Regions from separate parts of the Nitrincola nitratireducens genome, predicted to be linked through region 2. Evidence: predicted binding sites of a transcription regulator. Region 2 holds the regulator's gene; the other holds the start of a gene.

Region 1 (11,141 bases), on a different contig from region 2:
TGAGAGGAGTTTATGCCAAACTTGCACTCCGATAAGGAGATTTTCTAAGATGCTGATCAGTACGACATTTGCAACCTCTTTCTTTTACGCCATCGCATCCTGGCTTCAGTGGCAACGTGCCAAGGGTAAAACCTCTGATGTTCGCATCAAGGTTCTTGTCTTTGCGATTTTGGGCTTCTTAGCGCATGGTGTCTCCGTGTACTTCACACTTCATCATGCACAGGGGATAGATTTAGGTCTTTTCAGCGTAGGCTCTTTGATCGCTTGGCTTGTCACAGCCCTCGTCATCGGCAGCAGCTTCAGGCAACGAGTGGACAACCTTTTTATTGGCGTGCTGCCAATGGCAATGCTCGCTACGCTCTGTGCTGCATTTATTCCATCATCCGGTGTTCATCGTCCTTATGAAGGTGGATTAATCGTTCATATTCTCTTGTCGATTTTAGCCTACAGTATTTTCACTTTAGCCGTACTGCAAGCCTTGCTCTTGTCTCGACAACAACTGGCGCTTAAACAACACCATACGCGTGGACTGGTTGCGAGTTTACCACCACTGCAAGTGATGGAGCGTTTGTTGTTTGAAATGATCTGGGTGGGCACTATTTTACTGAGCGCGGCTCTTTTAAGTGGTTTTTTGTTTGTCGACAACTTGTTTGCTCAACACTTGGTGCATAAAACGCTGCTGTCGATTGGGGCTTGGATCATTTTCACAGGCTTACTGATTGGTCGTGCAACATTGGGTTGGCGTGGGAATACTGCCATTCGCTGGACAATTGGTGGATTTATCCTATTAATGCTGGGTTTTTTTGGCTCCAAACTCGTATTAGAACTGATTCTAACGAATTAACATATAACTATTGACAGAACTGGGCTCGACTCAGAAAATACAAGGCCATTCAATAAAAAAGGTCTGATCTCTTGGAAGACGCGTCGATAGGTTCTTTGCTGATTCTACTTGTATTTTTAATTTTTCTTTCAGCCTTTTTTTCCAGCTCCGAAACGTCAATGATGGCATTGAATCGTTATCGACTAAGGCACTTGGTCAAACAGAAGCACCGAGGTGCCTGCCAAGCCAGTCAGTTGCTAGAGCGCCCTGATCGACTGATTGGGGTCATTTTAATTGGTAACAATTTCGTTAATATTCTTGCCTCCGCCATTGCAACGATCATCGCCGTTCGCTTATGGGGAGATGCGGGCATTGCCATCGCTACTGGTCTGCTGACGCTGATCATACTCATTTTTGCAGAAGTGACCCCAAAAACAATTGCTGCTATTCATCCAGAGCGCATTGCTTTTCCTGCGGCATTTATACTCAGGCCTCTACTTAAAATCATGTACCCCATGGTGTGGATCATCAATACCATCACCAACGGCCTCATGCGCATGCTACGCATTAATATGAATGGCCAAGGCAGTGATCATTTAAGCACAGAAGAGCTCAGAACTTTGGTCAATGAAGCGGGAGCTTTACTGCCCAAACGCAATCAATCAATGCTGTTAGGCGTGCTGGAATTAGAGGCTGTCACTGTCAATGACATTATGATTCCGCGCAATGAGGTCGAAGGCATCGACCTTGATGAGAGCTTAGATACCATTTTAACTCAGCTGTCTAAGACTCAGCATACACGATTGCCCATTTTTCATGGCGATATTAATCAGGTTGTTGGTCTTTTACATATGCGCAACCTTGCCCAGCTCATTCAAAAAGGCGAGGTGACAAAAGAGGCCATTCTTGCGGTAGCCCGCGAGCCTTATTTCGTTCCTGAAAGCACCCCCTTACAGACACAATTGCTTAACTTTCAAAAAGAAAGCCGCCGCATTGGTATTGTGGTTGATGAATATGGCGATGTCGAAGGGATCGTAACACTGGAAGATATTTTGGAAGAAATCGTTGGAGAACTCTCTGAGCAAAACAACGATCTGATTGAAGATATACACCCCCAAGAGGATGGCAGTTTCTTTATTGACGGCGGTGCTTATATTCGTGACATCAATCGCGCCTTGGATTGGGACTTACCCACCGATGGCCCCAAAACACTCAATGGTCTGATTACCGAAACACTCGAGTCATTACCGGATGCTAATGTCTGCTTAGAGATTAACGGCTATCGCGTTGAAACCTTACAAATACACGATAAATTTATTCAGACAGCACGCATGGCCAAAAAGAGCTAAGCGTCTTTTTCAGCCAAACGTCTTTCGGGGCGGACTGGAAATGCAGACGGCTTATTAAAGCCTACGGTGAGCAGCTCATTAATCACATGTGCAGTTAACCCCCAGATCAACTCACCCTCATAGCGCCAAGCAGGTACGAGCCATTCTTGACCATTACGCTCAAATCGATGCGTAATGGGCGCTGGGCACTCGAGAAAATAACGAATCGGCACACGAAAGATTCGTGCGATTTCGGCAGGATTAGGGACAAGTTCAACTTGCGCTGGAATGACACCGACCCAAGGGGTCACTTGTAAACCATGCTTAGACACGACCTGGCTCAAGGTCATTTGCACCTTGACCTGCTCTGGCATCAGCCCAATTTCTTCATGAGCCTCACGCAGAGCCGTGGTTTGTAAACAGTGATCAATTGCATCTCGCTTACCACCCGGAAAGCACACTTCGCCCTTATGGCTGTTTAAATGCTGCGCCCTTACAGTCAAGATCAACTCAGGGTTCATCTCATCCTGCGTAAGGGGAACTAAAATAGCGGCTTCTTCGCCTGATGTACGAAGACACCAAGGACGATGTCGATAATTGTTTTAATGCATCTGAAAGCATACCACCTCCTGAACTTAATTCATGATAACCCGTAAAAAGGGGGTCGACTAGTCCGTTCTCTCCTGTCTAAAATACGGTTGAATAAAAAAGGAAGATTCTATGAAATTTTGCTCTCAGTGCGGCGCGAACGTCTCACATAAAATTCCCGCAGGTGATAACCGACATCGCTATGTTTGTGATCACTGCCATACTGTGCATTATGAAAACCCTCGCATCATTGCGGGCTGCCTTCCTGTCTACAAAAACCAAGTGTTGCTGTGCAAGCGCGCAATTGAGCCTCGCTACGGACTATGGACGCTACCAGCAGGCTTTATGGAAAATGGCGAATCAACAGAGCAAGCTGCTCTTCGAGAGACTTACGAAGAAGCCAATGCAAAGGTTCATATCGAAAAACTCTACACCCTAACCTCCATACTGCATGTGGATCAGGTACAAATCATTTATCTGGCAACCTTGCCCGAACCAAAGTTCAGTGTCAGTGAAGAGTCACTTGAGGTGAAGTTGTTTTCTGAAGATGAGATTCCGTGGGACGAACTCGCCTTTCCAACCATCACCAATGCATTGCGCTTTTATTTTGAAGACCGAAAAGAAGGGATATTTCCAATGCGGCATTTACAGATAGGACGTAACGCCTCGGGAGAATGGTACTGTGAACTTGGGAGCCATCAGTAAAGGCACAGCAGACTCGCTTATTGAATAGAGAGTCTGCTGAAACCTACTTTATCTGAGCGATAATACATCCTGCATATCGTACAGACCGGCCGATTTATCCTGTAACCAGCCTGCCGCTCGAACAGCGCCTTTAGCAAAGGTCATTCGACTTGAGGCTTTGTGCGTGATTTCGATGCGTTCACCCTCTGTTGCAAACAGAACGGTGTGATCACCAACGACATCGCCCGCACGGATGGTCTCAAAACCAATTTCTTTGGCTGATCTTGGTCCGGTATAGCCTTCCCTACCATAAACAGCACAAGTTTTGAGGTCACGCCCTAATGCATCTGCAACGACTTCACCCATTCTCAGAGCGGTACCTGAAGGTGCATCCACTTTATGTCGATGATGCGCTTCGATCACCTCAATATCGTAACCACCGTCATCACCCAATGCTTTTGCGGCAATCTCAAGAAGCTTAAAACAGAGGTTCACACCCACACTCATATTTGGGGCAAACACAACTGCAATTTGCTCACCTGCACGCGTAAGTGTTGCTTTTTGCTCATCGGATAAGCCCGTCGTCCCAATGACGATTTGCTTCTTATGCTCAACACAAAACGCCAAATTTTGCATAGTGACGTCAGGGGCGGTAAAGTCAATTAACACATCAAAATCCTTCACCGCTTCGGCTAAGGATGCCACTAGTGTAACACCGAGCTTACCAACACCTGCCAGCTCGCCAGCATCGGCTCCCAGCAACGAACTGCTCGGTTCAACAATGGCGGCAGCAGAGTGACTCCTTCAGCTTGAGTGACCGCTTCGATTAAGGTTTTACCCATGCGCCCAGCGGCACCTGTGACTGCTATTTTGATCATTACTTTTCCTTACTGCCCCTAATGGCTTAGGTCATGTCTTCAAAAAATTTCTTAACCGAGTCAAAAAACCCGTGACGCTTGGGGCTGTGCTTATGCTGCCCTTCTTCAGTTGCATCCTGAAACTCACGTAAGAGCTCTTTCTGACGACTGTTAAGATTAACCGGTGTTTCAACAATCACTTTGACCATCAAATCGCCCACACCACCACCGCGAACTGGCGTTATACCTTTGCCACGCAAGCGGAATAACTTTCCGGTTTGCGTCTCCGCAGGTACTTTTAGTTTGACGCGTCCATCCAATGTTGGCACGTCAAGCTCGCCACCGAGTGCGGCATCCACGAAGCTGATTGGAACTTCACAATATAAGTGCTTTCCATCACGCTGGAAGATCGGATGTTCACGGACATTTACCTGAACATACAAGTCGCCCGTTGGGCCACCATTGGCGCCAGCTTCACCTTCTCCGGCCAAGCGAATACGATCACCTGTATCAACACCTGCAGGAATTTTAACCTGAAGCGTTTTGACCTTTTCAACACGTCCATGCCCATGACACGCTGTGCAAGGATCTGGAATAATCTTGCCCGAGCCATGACAGGTAGGACAGGTTTGCTGAACAGAGAAAAACCCCTGCTGCATTCTAACCTGACCCACACCACCACAGGTTGAACAGGTTTTAGCACTGGTTCCAGGTTTCGCACCACTGCCGTTGCAGACGTCGCAACTGGCCAAAGAAGGTACGCGCAAACTTTTTTCACAACCACGTACGGCTTCTTCAAGCGTAAGGTCTAGGTTGTAACGTAGATCGGCACCTCGCTGCACACTGCTGCGACGCTGCCCTCCACCGAAGATATCCCCAAAGACATCGCCAAAGATATCTGAGAAGTTACCTTCAAAGCCACCGCCTCCGCCAAAGCCACCGGCTTGACCATCAACACCCGCATGACCAAATCGGTCATAGGCCGCTTTTTTCTGATTGTCAGACAAGACTTCGTAGGCTTCGCTTAGCTCTTTGAATTTATCTTCTGACTCTTTATCTCCGGGATTACGATCCGGATGATATTTCATTGCAAGACGGCGATACGCTTTTTTGATATCGCGGTCTGAGGCATCACGAGAGACACCCAGTAGTTCGTAGTAGTCTGTTTTTGACATAGTCCGAATCTGATCCGGTTATCTATGACTCCTCCGGGAGCCGGACACGACAACGCGGGCCTTTGCCCGCGCTGCCACACATTTGTACTTTACAGCCGCGGATGCTTACTTTTTATCATCCTTAACTTCTTCAAACTCTGCATCAACCACATCATCGGCAGGCTTTTGTTCAGCACCTGCATCAGATGCTCCCTCAGCAGCGGCGGCATCTGCATACATTTTTTGAGCCACAGCTGAAATCGCTTCAGTCAGTGCTTCAGTTTTGCTTTCAATCTCAGCCTTGTCGTCGCCTTTTAGGACGTCTTCAAGTGCAGAAATAGCACTTTCAATGTTGGTTTTTTCGTCTGCAGACACTTTATCGCCCGCATCTTTTAGAGTCTTCTTAGCGGTGTGAACCATGGCATCGCCTTGGTTACGTGCTTGTGACAACTCTTCAAACTTACGGTCTTCTTCAGCATGCGCCTCAGCATCGCGTACCATTTGCTCAACTTCGTCATCGCTCAAACCTGAAGAGGCTTTGATCACGATAGACTGTTGCTTGCCAGTCGCTTTATCCTTCGCAGACACGTTCAAGATACCGTTGGCATCGATGTCGAACGTCACTTCAATTTGCGGTACGCCACGAGGTGCTGGTGGAATATCTGCCAAATCGAAACGTCCCAACGACTTGTTTTGTGACGCTTGCTTACGCTCACCCTGAACAACATGAATCGTTACCGCTGTTTGATTGTCATCCGCGGTTGAGAACACCTGAGATTTTTTGGTTGGAATCGTAGTGTTTTTCTCAATCAGCGGCGTCGCAACCCCACCCATGGTCTCAATACCCAAGCTTAAAGGTGTTACGTCGAGCAAGAGAACGTCTTTTACGTCACCGGACAGTACCGCGCCCTGAATCGCCGCACCAATCGCAACAGCCTCATCTGGGTTGACGTCTTTGCGTGGCTCTTTACCAAAGAACTCACTAACACGCTTTTGCACCAGTGGCATACGTGTCTGACCGCCAACGAGAATGACTTCGTTGATTTCAGACGCTGATAAACCTGCATCTTTCATCGCAATGCGGCAAGGCTCTAATGAACGCTCAACCAAATCTTCAACCAAGGATTCCAATTTAGCACGTGTCAGCTTAACGTTTAAGTGTTTTGGACCACTTGCGTCTGCGGTGATGTACGGTAAATTCACATCGGTTTGCTGTGATGATGACAATTCTACTTTTGCTTTTTCAGCCGCTTCTTTCAAACGCTGTAGCGCTAAAGGATCATTATGCAGATCAATACCCGATTCTTTCTTAAACTGATCCGCCAAGTAGTTAATGATTGCTAAGTCGAAATCTTCACCACCCAAGAAGGTATCACCGTTTGTCGCCAACACTTCGAATTGATGCTCACCATCAACATCGGCAATCTCAATGATTGAGACGTCGAAAGTACCGCCACCCAAGTCAAATACAGCGATGGTTTTATCGCCTTTAGACTGGTCCATACCGTACGCCAAAGCCGCAGCCGTTGGCTCGTTGATGATACGTTTAACTTCTAAGCCTGCAATACGACCCGCATCTTTTGTTGCTTGACGCTGAGAATCATTGAAGTAAGCCGGTACTGTAATAACCGCTTCGGTTACGGCTTCACCTAGGAAGTCTTCAGCGGTTTTTTTCATTTTTTTCAGGATCTCTGCAGAGACCTGTGGTGGTGCCATTTTTTTGTCGCGTACTTGTACCCAAGCATCGCCATTGTCAGCTTTGACAATTTTGTACGGCACCATCTTGATATCTTTTTGCACGACATCGTCTTCAAAACGACGACCAATCAGTCGCTTGATCGCGAATAGCGTGTTGTCTGGGTTGGTCACCGCCTGACGTTTGGCAGACTGGCCCACAAGCGTCTCGCCATCGTTCGTAAAGGCGATAATCGATGGAGTGGTACGATCCCCTTCTGCGTTTTCGATTACGCGTGTTTTGTCGCCATCAAGAATTGCAACGCATGAGTTGGTTGTACCTAAATCAATACCGATAATTCTGCCCATTTTATGCTCCGTCTGTTTCATAACCGCCGTGCGGTTTAAATTCTGTAATCGTTGTAAAAACGTATTTTTTCGATGATGTGTATATGGGGTTTAATCAAGACATTTCAAGCCTAAAAATTAACCTTTTGCAACAACGACCATGGCAGGGCGCACTAAGCGTCCATTCAGCGTGTAGCCCTTCTGCATCACAGAAACCACTGTATTCGCCGCCATATTTGGAACATCTACCATTGAAATGGCCTGATGCAACTCGGGATCAAAAGGCTGCTCAATCGGATTGACAGGCTCTAGGTTGAACTTGGCAACGCTATTTAAGAAAAGCGTTAGGGTCATCTCCACCCCTTCGCGTAACGCTACCGTCGCATCATCTTCCGCTTGGCAGGCATCAATTGCTCTTTCCAAACTATCAACAACAGGCAGCAATTCTTGAGCGAACTTATCCAGTGCGAATTTATGCGCTTTTTCGACATCTTGTTCTGCACGACGGCGAATATTTTGAACTTCGGCCGCTGTTCTTAATTTTTGTTCACTCAATTCGTGGGTCAATTCATCAATACGCGCTTGTGCCAACACAAGCAACTCAGCTGGCTCTGCTCCCTGTTGCGCAGATGCTTCGCTGATCTCTTCAGCAAGATCGGCCTCGTTTACAGAAGACTCAACCTGATCGACTAAATTCTCATCACGTGACTCTGCATGCTGCTGTTCAGACTGCTTCTGTTGCTCAGTCGCCATCTTACTTCTCCCATTAACTAATCAAAAAACCCGCAAAAAAGTTATTACCCTAGATGGGGGCATCAGGCTCGTCTTCAAGGGCTAGCAAAAGTTTTTTCACTCAAGACTTGCGCGTTTTTTCAAAATGGCTTATACATTAACTACTGTATAAATAACCATGTGTTGACCATCATGCTGACCCAATTATCAATCCGAAATTTTGCCATTGTTGAACGCCTTGACTTAGACCTAAATACTGGAATGACGGTCATTAGCGGGGAAACCGGCGCAGGTAAGTCCATCATGCTTGACGCATTGGGCCTAACCCTGGGTGATCGCGCCGATTCAGACACCGTCAGGGTTGGCGCTGAGCGCGCCGAGATTGCAGCCAGCTATGACATCACCCAGATTCCCGAAGCACTCAATTGGCTTAAAGAGCATGATCTTGAGCAGGACTCAGAATGCCTTGTCAGACGCATTATCACGAACGAAGGTCGTAGCCGAAGCTATATCAATGGTCAGCCCACTCCCTTAGCCATGCTTAAAGAATTGGGGCAGCTTTTGGTGGATATTCATGGTCAACACGAACATCAACGTTTACTTAAAAAAGATCATCACCGCGTCTTATTGGATGCCTATGCCAACCATACTCCCCTAGCGGAAGACGTTAAACGTCACTTCTTACGCTGGCATCACTTACAAAACGAACTAAAGGTCGCAACAGAGCAAAGCAGCGAAAAAAACGCCCGAATCCAATTACTTAGCTATCAACTCGAAGAACTGGAGCAACTTAGCTTAACCGAAGCCGAATTATCGGACCTAGAAGAAGAACAGCAAAGGCTCGAAAATGCGGGAGATATTCTTCGCTCTGGTCATCAGTTACTGGCATTAACCAGTGACAGTGAAGACGAAAATGCCATCGCAATTTTGAACCACTGCTTACAACTGCTTGACAACATGCAAAGCCAGTCGCCACGTTTGCTACAAGCCAATGAATTGCTCAACAGTGCGTTGATTCAAATCGATGAAGCGGGACACGAAATTCGACATTATGTCGACAGCGTTGAAATCAATCCTGAACGTTTGCAAGAAGTGACTGAGCGCTTAACCAGCATCTATGATGTCGCTCGCAAACATCGAGTATTGCCCGAACAACTGCCCGCTTTACATCGACAATTACAAGATGAAATGAGCAACATCAGCCGCTCAGATGAAGCAATAGCCGAACTTAAAGCAGAAGTAGACCTCGCCTTAGCAGCGTACCTTAAACAGGCCGAAAACCTAAGTAAAAAGAGACAGCAATTTGCTGAAAAGCTTAGCAAAGCCGTTGATAGTCAATTACACACTCTGGGTATGCTTGCCGCACACTTCTCAGTTCAACTAACACCATTGGCTCAAAACACCTACAGTGCTGCGGGCTTGGAAGAGGTTGAATTCTTAATTAGCACTAACAAAGGCCAAAAAGCTAAACCGCTTGCCAAAGTTGCATCTGGTGGTGAGCTGTCTCGTATCAGCCTTGCCATTCAGGTGGTCACTGCCGAAACATCTAATACACCCACGCTGGTCTTTGATGAAGTCGATGTGGGCATTGGTGGAGCGATAGCAGAGGTCGTTGGACGCATGCTTAGAAAGCTTGGCGAGCGCACTCAAGTTTTATGCGTGACACACCAGCCTCAAGTTGCCTCTCAGGGGCACCAGCATCTCTTCGTGAGTAAAACAAGTCAAAAAAATCAGACGCAAACGCGAATTGATGTTCTAAGTGATGATAGAAGAGTGCACGAAGTGGCACGAATGCTAGGAGGAATTGAACTCACGGACACGTCCTTTGAGCATGCAAGGGAAATGCTTCGAGTTCATTAACAATTACGCTGTTTATTCACATCAGTGTAACGATTCAAAATCCCTTTCTGCTAGACGCCCTTCAAGCAACAGAGAACAAAGCGGGTAAGCATTCTTACCCGCTTTTTCCAACCTTCCTTTTACGCTTTATCGTCTTCAAACTGCCCGTACAGATATAGAGTTCTATCTGAGATGTTAAAGCCGTTTGCCTTGGCAATTTCATCTAAGAGAGCATTCAATCTTGGATCCGTGAATTCGCTGACTCTCCCAGTTTTAATACAAACCATGTGGTCATGATCATCATCTCGTGCCAACTCAAAGACGGAATGACCGCCCTCAAAATGATGACGACACACTAAACCGGCGGATTCAAATTGAGTTAACACACGATAAACGGTTGCGAGGCCAACATCCTCACCTTGCTCCATCAACATCTTATAGATATCTTCTGCACTAAAGTGCTCACTTTCTCCGGCTTTTTCTAAAAGCTGGTAGATTTTTACCCTAGGTAAGGTGACTTTAAGACCCGCTTTACGGAGTTCTTGATTTTCGAGTGCCATAATCTGTCTCTATTCACTATGCGGTTTGGGTTATGCGGTGGTAGACTTCATTATCAATGTTTAGACAGCAAAGTGGAAGTTATTTACAAATGCGCAAAGTTTTAACTGTCCTGTTAACCACCTTATTAATTTCCGGATGTTTTCCAGGGGTATATAAAATTGATATCCCTCAAGGAAATATAGTCACTCAAGAGATGGTTGACCAGCTCCGGCCCGGAATGACGTACAACCAAGTTAGGTTTGTATTAGGTACCCCCCTTGTCACAGATACATTCAACGACGAGCGCTGGGATTACATTTACAGCCTTAAAAAAGGCGGCAAAAAAACATCAAAAGAACGGGTAACCCTTTTCTTTGAAGATGGCCGCTTATCTGGCATTACTGGAGATTATAAACCATCTTCGGTTCCCGCTCAGTAAGTAATGCCTTTTACGAACGCCAACCAGAACTAATTGTTTTGGTTGGCCTTTTCGTGCTTTGCTTTTTCAGCGGCCTTGCGTGCTCGAATCTCTTTAGGATCAGCAATCAGAGGCCGATATATTTCAATACGATCG
Region 2 (11,141 bases):
TTTTTCTTCTTCGCGCGTCGTAATGACATAGTTCAATATCAGTGCTAAAAGTCCAAGCACGGCGATCAAAAAAAGAAAAATGAGGTTGTCACTGAGCATTCTGTTTGGCACTCTGATAGGTAAAGGTTAACAGCATTGAACCTATTATCGTTTTTTTTTCGTAAAGATAAACTGAATGAATTATACAACTTTACTTGACCCGCTGCTAAACAGCACTTATATATGCACCCATGTTTCAGGGCAGACCTCTGCATTTAAGGATCTAGTTTAATGGGAAAGACCCTCGTTATTGTCGAGTCTCCGGCAAAAGCCAAGACGATCAACAAATACCTCGGTAGCCAATACGTGGTTAAATCCAGTGTGGGCCATATTCGCGATTTGCCCAGTAGTGGCAGTGGTACGCAAACCGATCCTAAAGAGCGGGCGCGTCAAGCGGCTTTGACCCGTAAGCTTTCTCCAGAAGAAAAAGCGGAGAACAAAAAGCGCAAATCACATGAACAGCTCATTCGACGAATGGGGGTTGATCCTGAGAATAACTGGGATGCTCGCTATGAGATCCTGCCAGGAAAAGAAAAAGTTGTAGAGGAATTAAGAAAGCTTGCCAAGTCGGCAGATGCTATTTATCTCGCTACGGACTTGGATCGCGAAGGAGAGGCTATCGCTTGGCACTTGCGTGAAGCCATTGGCGGAGACGAAACACGCTATAAGCGTGTGGTCTTTAACGAGATCACCAAAAAAGCGATTCAAGAGGCCTTTGAAGAGCCGGGTGATCTTGCCATGAGTCGCGTTAATGCTCAGCAAGCACGGCGTTTTCTTGATCGTGTGGTGGGTTATATGGTCTCACCGCTGCTTTGGGAAAAAGTGGCTAGAGGTTTATCTGCAGGGCGAGTGCAATCCGTTGCCGTTAAGTTGATCGTGGATCGTGAGCGTGAAATCCGAGCGTTTAACCCTGAAGAGTACTGGGAAGTGTTCGCTCAAACGCAATCGGCTCAAGCCGATCAATTGCGATTAGGGGTCGTTAAATATAAAGAAGGTGAGTTCCGTCCCACCTCTGAGTCCGAAACGAACAACTATCTAGAGCTGCTCAAAACGCAAACCTTTACTGTGGTGTCTCGTGAAGATCGCGCGACCAGCAGTAAGCCGTCGGCGCCCTTTATCACTTCTACACTGCAACAGGCAGCCAGTACTCGGTTAGGTTTTGGTGTTAAAAAGACCATGATGATGGCGCAGCGCCTGTATGAAGCCGGTTACATTACGTACATGCGTACTGACTCAACCAACTTAAGCGTTGATGCCGTAGAATCCTGTCGAGCCTATATACAGACCCAGTTTGGTGAAGCCTATTTGCCTGAGGCCCCTGTGCGTTATTCAAGCAAAGATGGCGCACAGGAAGCGCATGAGGCGATTCGTCCCTCGGATGTTACGCTGCTGCCCAAAGACTTATCTGGGATGGAGTCGGATGCCGAGCGGCTCTACGATTTGATACGTCGTCAGTTTTTGGCTTGTCAGATGATGCCTGCCTTGTACACCAGTACACGCTTAATTGTGCAAGCAGGCGAGTTTGAACTTTCCACTAAAGGACGCATTTTACGCTTTGATGGTTACACCAAAGTGATGCCAAGCAAGTCCAAAGGCGATGAAGACGTTATTTTACCTGACCTAAAAAAAGGTGAGGTCTTAGCGCTTGAATCACTTGATCCTAAACAACATTTTACCAAACCTGCACCTCGTTACACCGAAGCAAGTTTAGTTAAAGAGCTGGAAAAGCGTGGAATTGGACGACCTTCTACCTACGCTTCGATCATATCAACGATTCAAGATAGAGGGTATGTTGAGTCTCAATCCAGACGTTTCTACGCCTGCAAGATGGGTGATATAGTCACCGAGCGCCTGAATGAAAACTTTGCTGATTTGCTGGATTACAGCTTTACGGCACGCATGGAAGCCGATCTAGATGAGGTTGCTCAAGGGCAGTTGGATTGGCGAGAGTTGCTCAATCGTTTTTACGCTGATTTTGTCACGCACCTTGAAAAAGCTCAGGATAATGAGCACGGAATGCGTCCAAATACCCCAACACCAACAAACATTGACTGCCCAGAGTGTGGCCGTAAAATGATGATCAGAACTGGGAGCACGGGCGTGTTTCTAGGCTGTTCGGGATATAACCTTCCACCGAAAGAGCGCTGCAAATGTACCATTAACCTCATTCCGGGCAATGAAGTGGTCAGTGCGGATGGCGACGATGAAGAAGAGTCTCGAATTTTGCGCAATAAGCATCGTTGCTCATTATGCGGAACGGCAATGGACTCTTATCTAGTGGATGAGGGGCGTAAGCTGCACGTGTGCGGTAACAATCCAGATTGCAGTGGTTACGAGATTGAAGAGGGCAGTTATCGCATCAAGGGCTATGATGGCCCGAGTATTGAGTGTGATAAGTGCGGTTCGGATATGCAGTTGAAAACCGGTCGTTTTGGTAAGTTTTTTGGGTGCACCAATTCGGCGTGTAAAAACACCCGTAAATTGCTTAAAAATGGTGAAGCCGCACCTCCGAAAATGGATCCTGTGCCTATGCCTGAATTGGCATGCGAGAAAGTTGACGATACCTATATCTTGCGTGACGGTGCCAGTGGTTTATTTTTGGCGGCCAGTCAATTTCCGAAAAATCGAGAAACACGTGCACCTTTAGTGTCCGAATTACTGCCTCATCAGTCGGAAATTGATAGTAAATACGCGTTTCTATTCAGTGCGCCTGTTCAAGACAGTGATGGAAATCCAACGATTGTTCGTTACAGTCGCAAAACAAAAGAGCAGTACGTTATGACGGAGGTCGAGGGTAAGGCAACAGGCTGGAAGGCCTACTTTACCAACGGTGTCTGGAAAGTGGATGCCCCAGCTAAAAAATCTAGCAAAAGTTAATTGGGTGGCCAAGTAGGCTAGGAGAAAATGATGGCAGAAGTATACCTTGCTAGAACCAATCAGAAGTTGACCTTCGCGCGTTTGCATTTAGAGGCGTTAGCGAATGCTCAGGCGTCATCAGGATGGAGTAAGCATGCATTGATTGAATCGTATCAAGAGTCAATCTTGTTTCACCTGATGTCAGCCTATGTGTCCCTTCTTAGAGAGATTGCGGAGCGCTATCGAGTCAACGCTCAGAGCATTACCGAAATTCATGCATTACAACAGGCATTTGATGAGGCTGGCTTTGAGTCATCAGAGTTGTCTGAGTTGCTGGCGTTGCAAGAGAACCCTGTGAGTTGGTTACACAAACTGCACAATGCTTACAAAGCCTGTTGGGTAGCCACTGATAAAGTAAAAGAGGTGTCTGCTCAAACAAGCTTATCTGAAATTCAAGTTATGCAGGTTAATCCTGACCACTCTGAAGACAGTGGTGTTTATCAGGAGTACACGTCTTGGTTGGCTGAATTTAGAGCGCTGCTTGAACGTCAAAGAGCCGGTATGCAGGAGTGGTAAGCTGCCTGTTAAAGTCCGGTCAACCTTAGCCGGACTTAAACCTTGATACACATTTTTCGTCGAGGTTTAACTGCCTTGACGAATAACTCCGACGCTAATCCCTTCGATGACAAACTCTTCTTGACTTAGGTCGACCAAAATTGGATCGAAGTCTTCATTTTCGGCGATCAATTTTACGGTTTTACCCTTGCGTTCAAAACGCTTAACCGTGACCTCATCGCCAATACGAGCCACCACGATTTGCCCATTGCGCACGTCTTGAGTTTGATGCACGGCCAGTAAATCCCCATCGAGTATGCCAATGTTCTTCATGCTCATGCCACGTACACGAAGTAAATAGTGTGCGGATGGCGTAAAAAAGTCGGGAGCAATGGCACAGCGGCGTTCAATATGCTCAACGGCAAGAACCGGTGATCCTGCCGCGACAGACCCTATAACAGGCAGTTGATTGATGTCGCTATGGACATCCGGATCGGGTTCGGCATCTGGCAAGCGTATCCCTCTCGATGTATTTTGTATGATCTGGATCGCCCCTTTTTTTTGCAGCGCTTTCAGGTGTTCTTCAGCCGCATTCGCGGATTTAAAGCCGAGCTTAAGTGCGATCTCTGCGCGAGTGGGGGGATAGCCTGTGCTTTCAATGTGTTGACGAATGCAGTCCAACACTAGGGTTTGTCGTTGAGTTAATTTCATGTTTTTGCCTGTTTTTGTGTACAGTTACTGCATTTTTGTACAGTATTTTCATTAGGTCAAGTATTATCTGTTTGTATATCCAGTATTTTGTTAAAATAGGCGCAAGGTTTATGAGAGGGACATGCGTTTGCTAGATGAGTCAATAAAAACAACGATCCAACAGACGTACTCGCGTTTTTTGGAAAGCCGTGGTTTGCGTGCGCGTTCTGCTCAAAAACAAATGATTGCAGCTGTTGCAAGGACATTGGGCAGTATTCGTTTTGATGATCAAGGTAAACGCCTTGGGGAAGCGCATGTTGCTGTTATAGAAGCCGGAACCGGAACAGGTAAGACGATTGCCTACCTCTTAGCAACCTTGCCAATTGCAAAAGCCAAAGGGTTAAAATTAATTGTTTCGACGGCTACCGTTGCCCTTCAGGAACAGTTAGTGAACAAAGACCTTCCCGAGCTGTTGCAGCACTCAGGCCTTGAGTTTCGTTACACGCTTGCAAAAGGGCGGGGGCGATACTTGTGCTTGTCTAAAGCTGAGCAATTGTTGGAACAGCAGCAGGTGATGGGGCAAATGGCGCTCTATGCGGATGAAATTGAGCAGCGTCTTGAACCTCAGGTCTTGGCGGATGTTCAAGGCTTAATGGAAGTCTATGCGACAGGGCAGTGGATGGTGATCGTGATCGATTAGAGAAAGCCGTTCCTGATGATCGTTGGCAGTTGCTCACGAGTGATCATATGCAATGCACCAATCGGCGTTGCTTGAACTTCAGTGTATGTCCCTTTTATCGTGCCCGCGAGAGTATGGATGAGGCGGATCTGATTATTGCAAACCACGATTTGGTTTTGGCCGATTTATCCTTGGGCGGGGGAGCGATTCTTCCTGAGCCCGGTAAAACGCTTTATGTGTTTGATGAAGGCCACCACCTTGCCGATAAAGCAGGGAGTCATTTTTCCTATGCGATGCGTATTGAGAGCAGTATTCGATTGCTGGCGAACTTAGAAAAAAAACTACTGCAATTTAATGAGCAAGCACGAGTTCCCTTAATTGAAGATTTAGTGAGTCGTTTTCATCAACCCGTGAGTGATTTACTTTTAGTCTTGGGAACATTTAAAGATTTAGTCCAAGTACTCGCCTATAATGACGACACAGGGCGGTTGCCGCGGCATCGGTTTGTAGGTGGGCGGCAACCAGATGACTGGCTTGGTCCTGCAAAAGAGTTGTCCATGGGGTGTGCTCGTCTAGAAACCCTGTTTGAGCAGTTAGTGGGTGTGCTCAAAGATGCAATGGAGGGCAGCATCAAAGACATAGACCGACGTCTCGCAGAGGGGCTGTTTCCGCTGATGGGGATGTTCTGGGGGCGTATTCAGCAGATTGGCTGGCTGGCCGATTCCTATGCTAAAGTGGATGCAGAAGGAAAAACGCCTGTGGCGCGTTGGGTGGTTAAACATGACTCGGCGGGTTATACCGATTATGAGTGCTGCAGTAGCCCGGTATCCGTTGCCGCAACCCTAAAAGAGCATCTTTGGAATCCATGCTTTGGTGCGGTTTTGACCTCCGCGACCTTAACATCTTTGGGTAATTTTGATCGGGTGAAAATAGGGTTAGGATTACCCTTTGAAAGTCATTTTTTGCAGTTGAACAGCCCCTTTGACTATTTCAATGCGGCCACTTTAGAGATCCCGTCGATGAGGAGCGATCCCAGTTCTGTCGCAGAGCATACGGAGGAGGTGGCAGACTTTCTTAAGCAATATCTGATAAATACGAAGGCTGTGTTGGTTTTATTCAGTTCTTGGAAGCAAATGCTGACAGTGCTTGATAGAATGGATGAAACAATAAAGAATAGACTGATGGCGCAAGGTGATTACCCTAAGTCTGAAATCATTCGTCGGCATCGTGAGCGTATCGATCAGGGGTTAGACAGTGTGATTTTTGGGTTGGCCTCTTTTGCAGAAGGTGTAGATTTACCTGGAGATTATTTAACCGATGTGGTCATTACCAAATTGCCGTTTAGTGTGCCAGACGATCCCGTCGACGCCACAATGTCGGAATGGATAGAGCAAAATGGCGGTAACGCTTTCATTCAATGGACGATTCCAGCCGCTTCAATGCGTTTGACACAGGCCGTTGGTCGCTTGTTGCGCAGCGAGCAAGATCAAGGACGAGTGATCATTTTAGATAGACGTTTGGTTACAAAGCGCTATGGTCGACAGTTGTTGAACGCACTGCCGCCCTTTCGTCAAATATTTTAGCCAAACGCCCGTAACTTAATTAGATAGATAACAGTAGGCATGACTTTGAATACAGACGTTAACCTTTCCGAGTCCAGTGAAAACACCTCGAACACTCACCGTAAACCGCGTCGTAAACGCCGTGATCCGCGGTCCGAGGGTGCAAAAAAATGGACTCCTAAAGAGTTCGTTGTTCCTGAGGTGCTAGATAAAAAGCGATTTCATGACTTTAATCTGCCGGACGATCTTATGCATGCGATCGCGGATCTTGGTTTTGAGTACACAACACCGATCCAGGCGGCCACAATCGAATTGGCTTTACAGGGTAAGGATCTTATTGCGAAGGCTCAGACGGGAACGGGGAAGACGGCTTCATTTTTGATTGGTATTATTACGGACCTACTGGATTATCCTTTACCTCAACCTCGAAAGTTAGCAGAGCCACGAGCACTGATTATTGCCCCCACACGAGAGCTTGCCTTGCAAATTGCGGCCGATGCAGAGGCATTAACAACGCACACTGATTTGAATGTTGTGGCGTTAGTCGGTGGAATGGATTTCGATAAGCAGCGAAAATCTCTATCTGCCAATCCAGTGGATATTGTTGTCGCAACTCCCGGGCGTTTAATTGATTTTGTTAAGTCAAAAGACATCGACTTGTATCAAGTTGAAGTGTTAGTACTCGATGAAGCCGATAGAATGCTTAGCATGGGCTTTATTCCTGACGTCAGAACCATTATTCGCCATACTCCTCGCAAAGGGCCGGAGCGTCAAACCTTGCTTTACAGTGCCACTTTCTCAGACGACATCATGCGTTTAGCACGTCAATGGACGGTTGACCCCGTGCAAATTGAAATCGAATCGGATGCTCAAGTGTCTGATACCATCAGCCAGAAAGTGTTTCTTGTGGCGTCGGAAGACAAGTATAAACTGTTGCGTAATTATCTGCGGTTAAATCAGATTGAGCGTGCTATCGTGTTTGGCAATCGTCGCCATGAAACGCGTGCCTTAGCAGAAAAACTGCAGAAGGATGGCCATAAGGCTGCGCTGATGTCGGGTGAAATTCCCCAGAATAAGCGTGTAAAAACGCTGGAAGATTTCCGTAATGGCAAGATCCAAGTCTTAGTTGCGACCGATGTGGCGGGGCGTGGTATTCATATTGATGGTGTGACGCATGTCATTAACTATCAATTACCAGAAGATGCCGACGATTACGTGCATCGTATAGGCCGAACAGGCCGCGCTGGAGCACAGGGCACCTCTATTTGTTTTGCGTGTGAAAATGATTCCTTCCTGATTTCGGAAGTTGAAATGGGAACGGGTGTTAAACTTGAGTGTATCCACCCAAGTCCAGAACTCTTGGAAGATCCTGATGCGTTTAAGTTACGCTCTGAGGTGTCTGAAGTATCTGAGGTATCTGAGGTATCTGAAGTATCTGAAGTATCTGAGGTAGATGGTGCCCCTGAGTCTTCACCGCCCGAAATAGAAACGACACAGCCTGAGCTTCCGATAGAGGAGCAGCAGGATGAAACGTTGAAAGAGACGATTGTGCCAGTGGAAACCGAGGTTGCTGCTGATGAAGCCGCTAAAGTGGCTCAGGCATTGGTTGACGAGTCACCGGAAGTATCTGTAGATGCCGCCACGCTTACCGAAACACTAGAACCCATGGAGGAGGCTGCAAAAGCAGAGAACCCCACCAGTGCGCCAATTCTAAACGATGCGTCGAGGGTTGAAGCGTTGCCGAACTCAGACGTATCAGACGTGCCACAGGTTTCAACACCTGATGAAATGATTGCGCAGTCGGCGGAACCTGACCCTGAGTGGCGAGTCGAAAATACATCTGAACAGGCATCAGATCCCAGCAAGCCACCCGTATCTTGATGAGATTGTCCTATGGCAGAGGTTGAAGATAAACATAAACTGCATGTGTTAAGCCGTGTAGTCGGTGTCGCGTTAAGTGCATTTTTCGCAGCCGTTGGCATTGCGGGATATCAACGTACCCAAGATGTGATGCAGCTGTTGTTGTTTCTTGGTCTAGCATTTGTGGCATTTCTTTTGGTTAAGTTATTGTTTATGGGTATTGGTCGGTTGTTAGACCAACTGGATCAGACATCCAAGTAAGGTGAAGGAGTGGTTACGTTGATTCAATCCAATCAGCCAATTGCAGTGCTCGGCGGAGGAAGTTTTGGCACTGTCATTGCGAACATGATGGCGGAAAAAAATCTACCCGTTCGTTTGTGGATGCGAGATCAAGAAAAAGCCGACGTGCTTAATTCAACACGAGAGAATGCGCGTTATTTGCCAGGCTACTCTTTAGCGCCGTCGTTGGAGGCAACGGCGGATCTTGCCTATGCTTTGGAGTCGGCACGGCTTGTCTTTGTTTCGATCCCGAGCAGTGCCTTTCGCAGTGTCGTGGCTGAAGCGGCACCCTATCTGCGTGATGGGCAGTTGCTGGTGAGCACAACAAAGGGGATAGAGGCAGATACTTTTTGCTTAATGAGCGAAATCCTAAAGCAAGAAGTCCCCAATGCCAACGTTGGCGTTTTGAGTGGGCCAAACTTAGCCAAAGAAATTGCCCAGAGGCAGTTGGCGGCAACGGTGATCGCCAGTGAAGATGAAGAGGTCAGGACGCAGGTACAGGCCTTATTGCACTGTCCATATTTTAGAGTCTATGCCAGTACAGACACCTATGGTGTAGAGCTAGGGGGAACGTTAAAAAATATTTATGCCATTGCTGCGGGGCTTAGTGCAGCATTAGGTATGGGTGAAAACACTCGAAGTATGTTGGTGACACGGTCTCTGGCTGAAATGAGCCGTTTTGCGGTGTCCATGGGTGCAAATCCGATGACGTTTTTAGGGCTTGCCGGGGTAGGTGATCTAATTGTGACCTGTATGTCGCCTTTAAGTCGTAATTACCGAGTGGGGTATGCATTAGGTGAAGGAAAAAGTCTAGATGAGGCAGTTTCCGTCCTTGGTGAAGTGGCTGAAGGCGTGAATACCCTCAAGCAAGTTCGTGATAAATCAATCGAAAAAGACATTTACATGCCGTTAGTGTGTGGACTGTATGATGTTGTTTTCAAAGGTCTACCTGTTAAGGAAGTGGCGCGTAACATGATGTTAAATGTGCAAAGTACAGATGTTGAGTTTGTGTTAGCGCGCAGTGAGGTGCCTCGTTGATTGGTGTCTTTACTGAAGCCTCTTAATAAGGATATTCATGCAAGAAACCCACTTTAAATTGCCACATATCACCTTGTCAGCACTGGTCCAAGGTGAGCCGGGGTCGCCCCCGGTTCTCGCACTACATGGTTGGTTGGACAATGCGGCAAGCTTTAGAGCGCTTGCTAGGCATTTGCCTCAGGTCAACCTGATTGCAGTTGATCTAGCAGGTCATGGTTTTTCGGAGCATCGACCAAAGGCGTTCCCTATTACCTTTGGGATAATGTTTCAGATATCATGGCGTTAGCGGATCACTTGGGCCTTGAGCGCTTTCATTTACTTGGGCATTCCATGGGCGCATCCGTCTGTAGCTTAATTGCATCGCTATTTCCTGAGCGAGTGTTATCGGTGAGCCTGCTTGATGGTATTGCGCCATTAACAGATGAACCTGCTGATTTACCTAAGCTGATGGCGCTAGCTATGCAGCAATATCAACGCGTATCGCAAAAGCGTTCTGTCGGTTATTCCCGCTTTGAGGATGCAATTGAGGCCAGAATGCAAGGGCGTTTTCCTTTGCCTGATCAAGTGTCTGCCGTGGCGCTGCTCAAACGTGCGCTGACGATGCGAGGTCAGCGTTGGTATTGGCATACGGATCCAAGATTACGTTTGGCATCCGTTTTACGCTTGTCGAATGCCCAAGTTCAGGCTTTACTAAAACATATTCAGGCGCCCGTGTTGGTATGTCTAGCTGAGAATGGAATCGCAACAGAGGTAACCTATTCCCTTATAAAACTCGTACCTAATCACCGAATAGACGTTAAAGCTGGCCAACACCATTTTCACATGAAAAATGAAACGGCTGCGCAATTAGCGTGTCTTATAAATGAACATATTACGACTGCAATACGTTGAACCTATGTCTCTAAAAACAACAGGGGTTGTTATGCAAATTTTACGTTATGTGTTAGTGGTGAGCCTTTTTTCAGTTTTGAGCTGCTCTTCGGTGTTTGCGCAGCAACCTTCGGGTTTGCCTGACTGGTTTCAAGTCTTTCCTTTGTCCTCTCTTGAGATGAGAACTCAAAAGAATGAGCCCGACTATTTGTTGGCGTTGAGTCAGATTACACGGATACAGGGCTTATTAAGAACGCAAAACGAACGACGTCTCAATGGGACATTAATTCGACATACATGGCAGTTAGCTGCAGGTCATGGGCCCGAACAAGGATTCGATCATGTCAAGCAGCAGTTGATAGCACAGGGGGCAAACATACTCTATGAATGTAGCTCTCGACAATGCGGTGCCAGCAATTTGTGGGCCAACCAAATATTTGGTTATGCCAATTTATTAGGTGTCGATAGCAGTCAATACTACCTTGCAGCTGAAGTCGAAGCAGGGCACATGGCTCTTTATGCTGTTCGTAGAGGTAATGGGCGAGTGTATTTACATTTGGACTATATAGTGGATCCAAGTCAACCCGCAGCTTCCCAAGCTGTGGCTCCAGAACCTCAAGTTAGCGACAGGGATATTCGTTCGGAGGCGCCTGAGAGCTCATCCGATGTTTCGTGGTTAAGGTTGATGGAGTCACAGGGTTTTGCTCAGCTGC

Evidence for each region. The regulator LexA, encoded in region 2, represses DNA repair genes until DNA is damaged. The targets are predictions, from matches to a motif close to TACTGTNTANNTANACAGTA.
Region 1: recN (DNA repair protein RecN) is a predicted target of LexA. The motif match lies at 8,351-8,370, and genes of this name have one in related genera.

What each region holds. Positions count from the first base shown of each region.
Region 1 covers NZ_AONB01000024.1:50,542-61,682, forward strand. The annotation lists gene D791_RS16515 (cytochrome C assembly family protein) at 50-844, shown strand; gene D791_RS16520 (HlyC/CorC family transporter) at 916-2,172, shown strand; gene D791_RS16525 (NUDIX hydrolase) at 2,169-2,699, opposite strand; gene D791_RS16530 (NUDIX hydrolase) at 2,872-3,444, shown strand; partial or broken gene dapB (4-hydroxy-tetrahydrodipicolinate reductase) at 3,493-4,301, opposite strand; gene dnaJ (molecular chaperone DnaJ) at 4,328-5,455, opposite strand; gene dnaK (molecular chaperone DnaK) at 5,561-7,498, opposite strand; gene grpE (nucleotide exchange factor GrpE) at 7,595-8,209, opposite strand; gene recN (DNA repair protein RecN) at 8,381-10,048, shown strand; gene fur (ferric iron uptake transcriptional regulator) at 10,168-10,587, opposite strand; gene D791_RS16565 (outer membrane protein assembly factor BamE) at 10,677-11,006, shown strand; gene D791_RS16570 (RnfH family protein) at 11,036-11,141, opposite strand, start outside.
Region 2 covers NZ_AONB01000029.1:11,792-22,932, forward strand. The annotation lists gene D791_RS17550 (hypothetical protein) at 1-99, opposite strand, end outside; gene topA (type I DNA topoisomerase) at 271-2,916, shown strand; gene D791_RS17560 (DUF6586 family protein) at 2,947-3,471, shown strand; gene lexA (transcriptional repressor LexA) at 3,538-4,161, opposite strand; gene D791_RS21235 (DEAD/DEAH box helicase) at 4,283-4,840, shown strand; gene D791_RS17570 (helicase C-terminal domain-containing protein) at 4,816-6,402, shown strand; partial or broken gene rhlB (ATP-dependent RNA helicase RhlB) at 6,442-7,743, shown strand; gene D791_RS17580 (hypothetical protein) at 8,275-8,502, shown strand; gene D791_RS17585 (NAD(P)H-dependent glycerol-3-phosphate dehydrogenase) at 8,521-9,558, shown strand; gene D791_RS19330 (alpha/beta fold hydrolase) at 9,596-9,844, shown strand; gene D791_RS17590 (alpha/beta fold hydrolase) at 9,835-10,449, shown strand; gene D791_RS19335 (DUF4892 domain-containing protein) at 10,481-11,141, shown strand, end outside.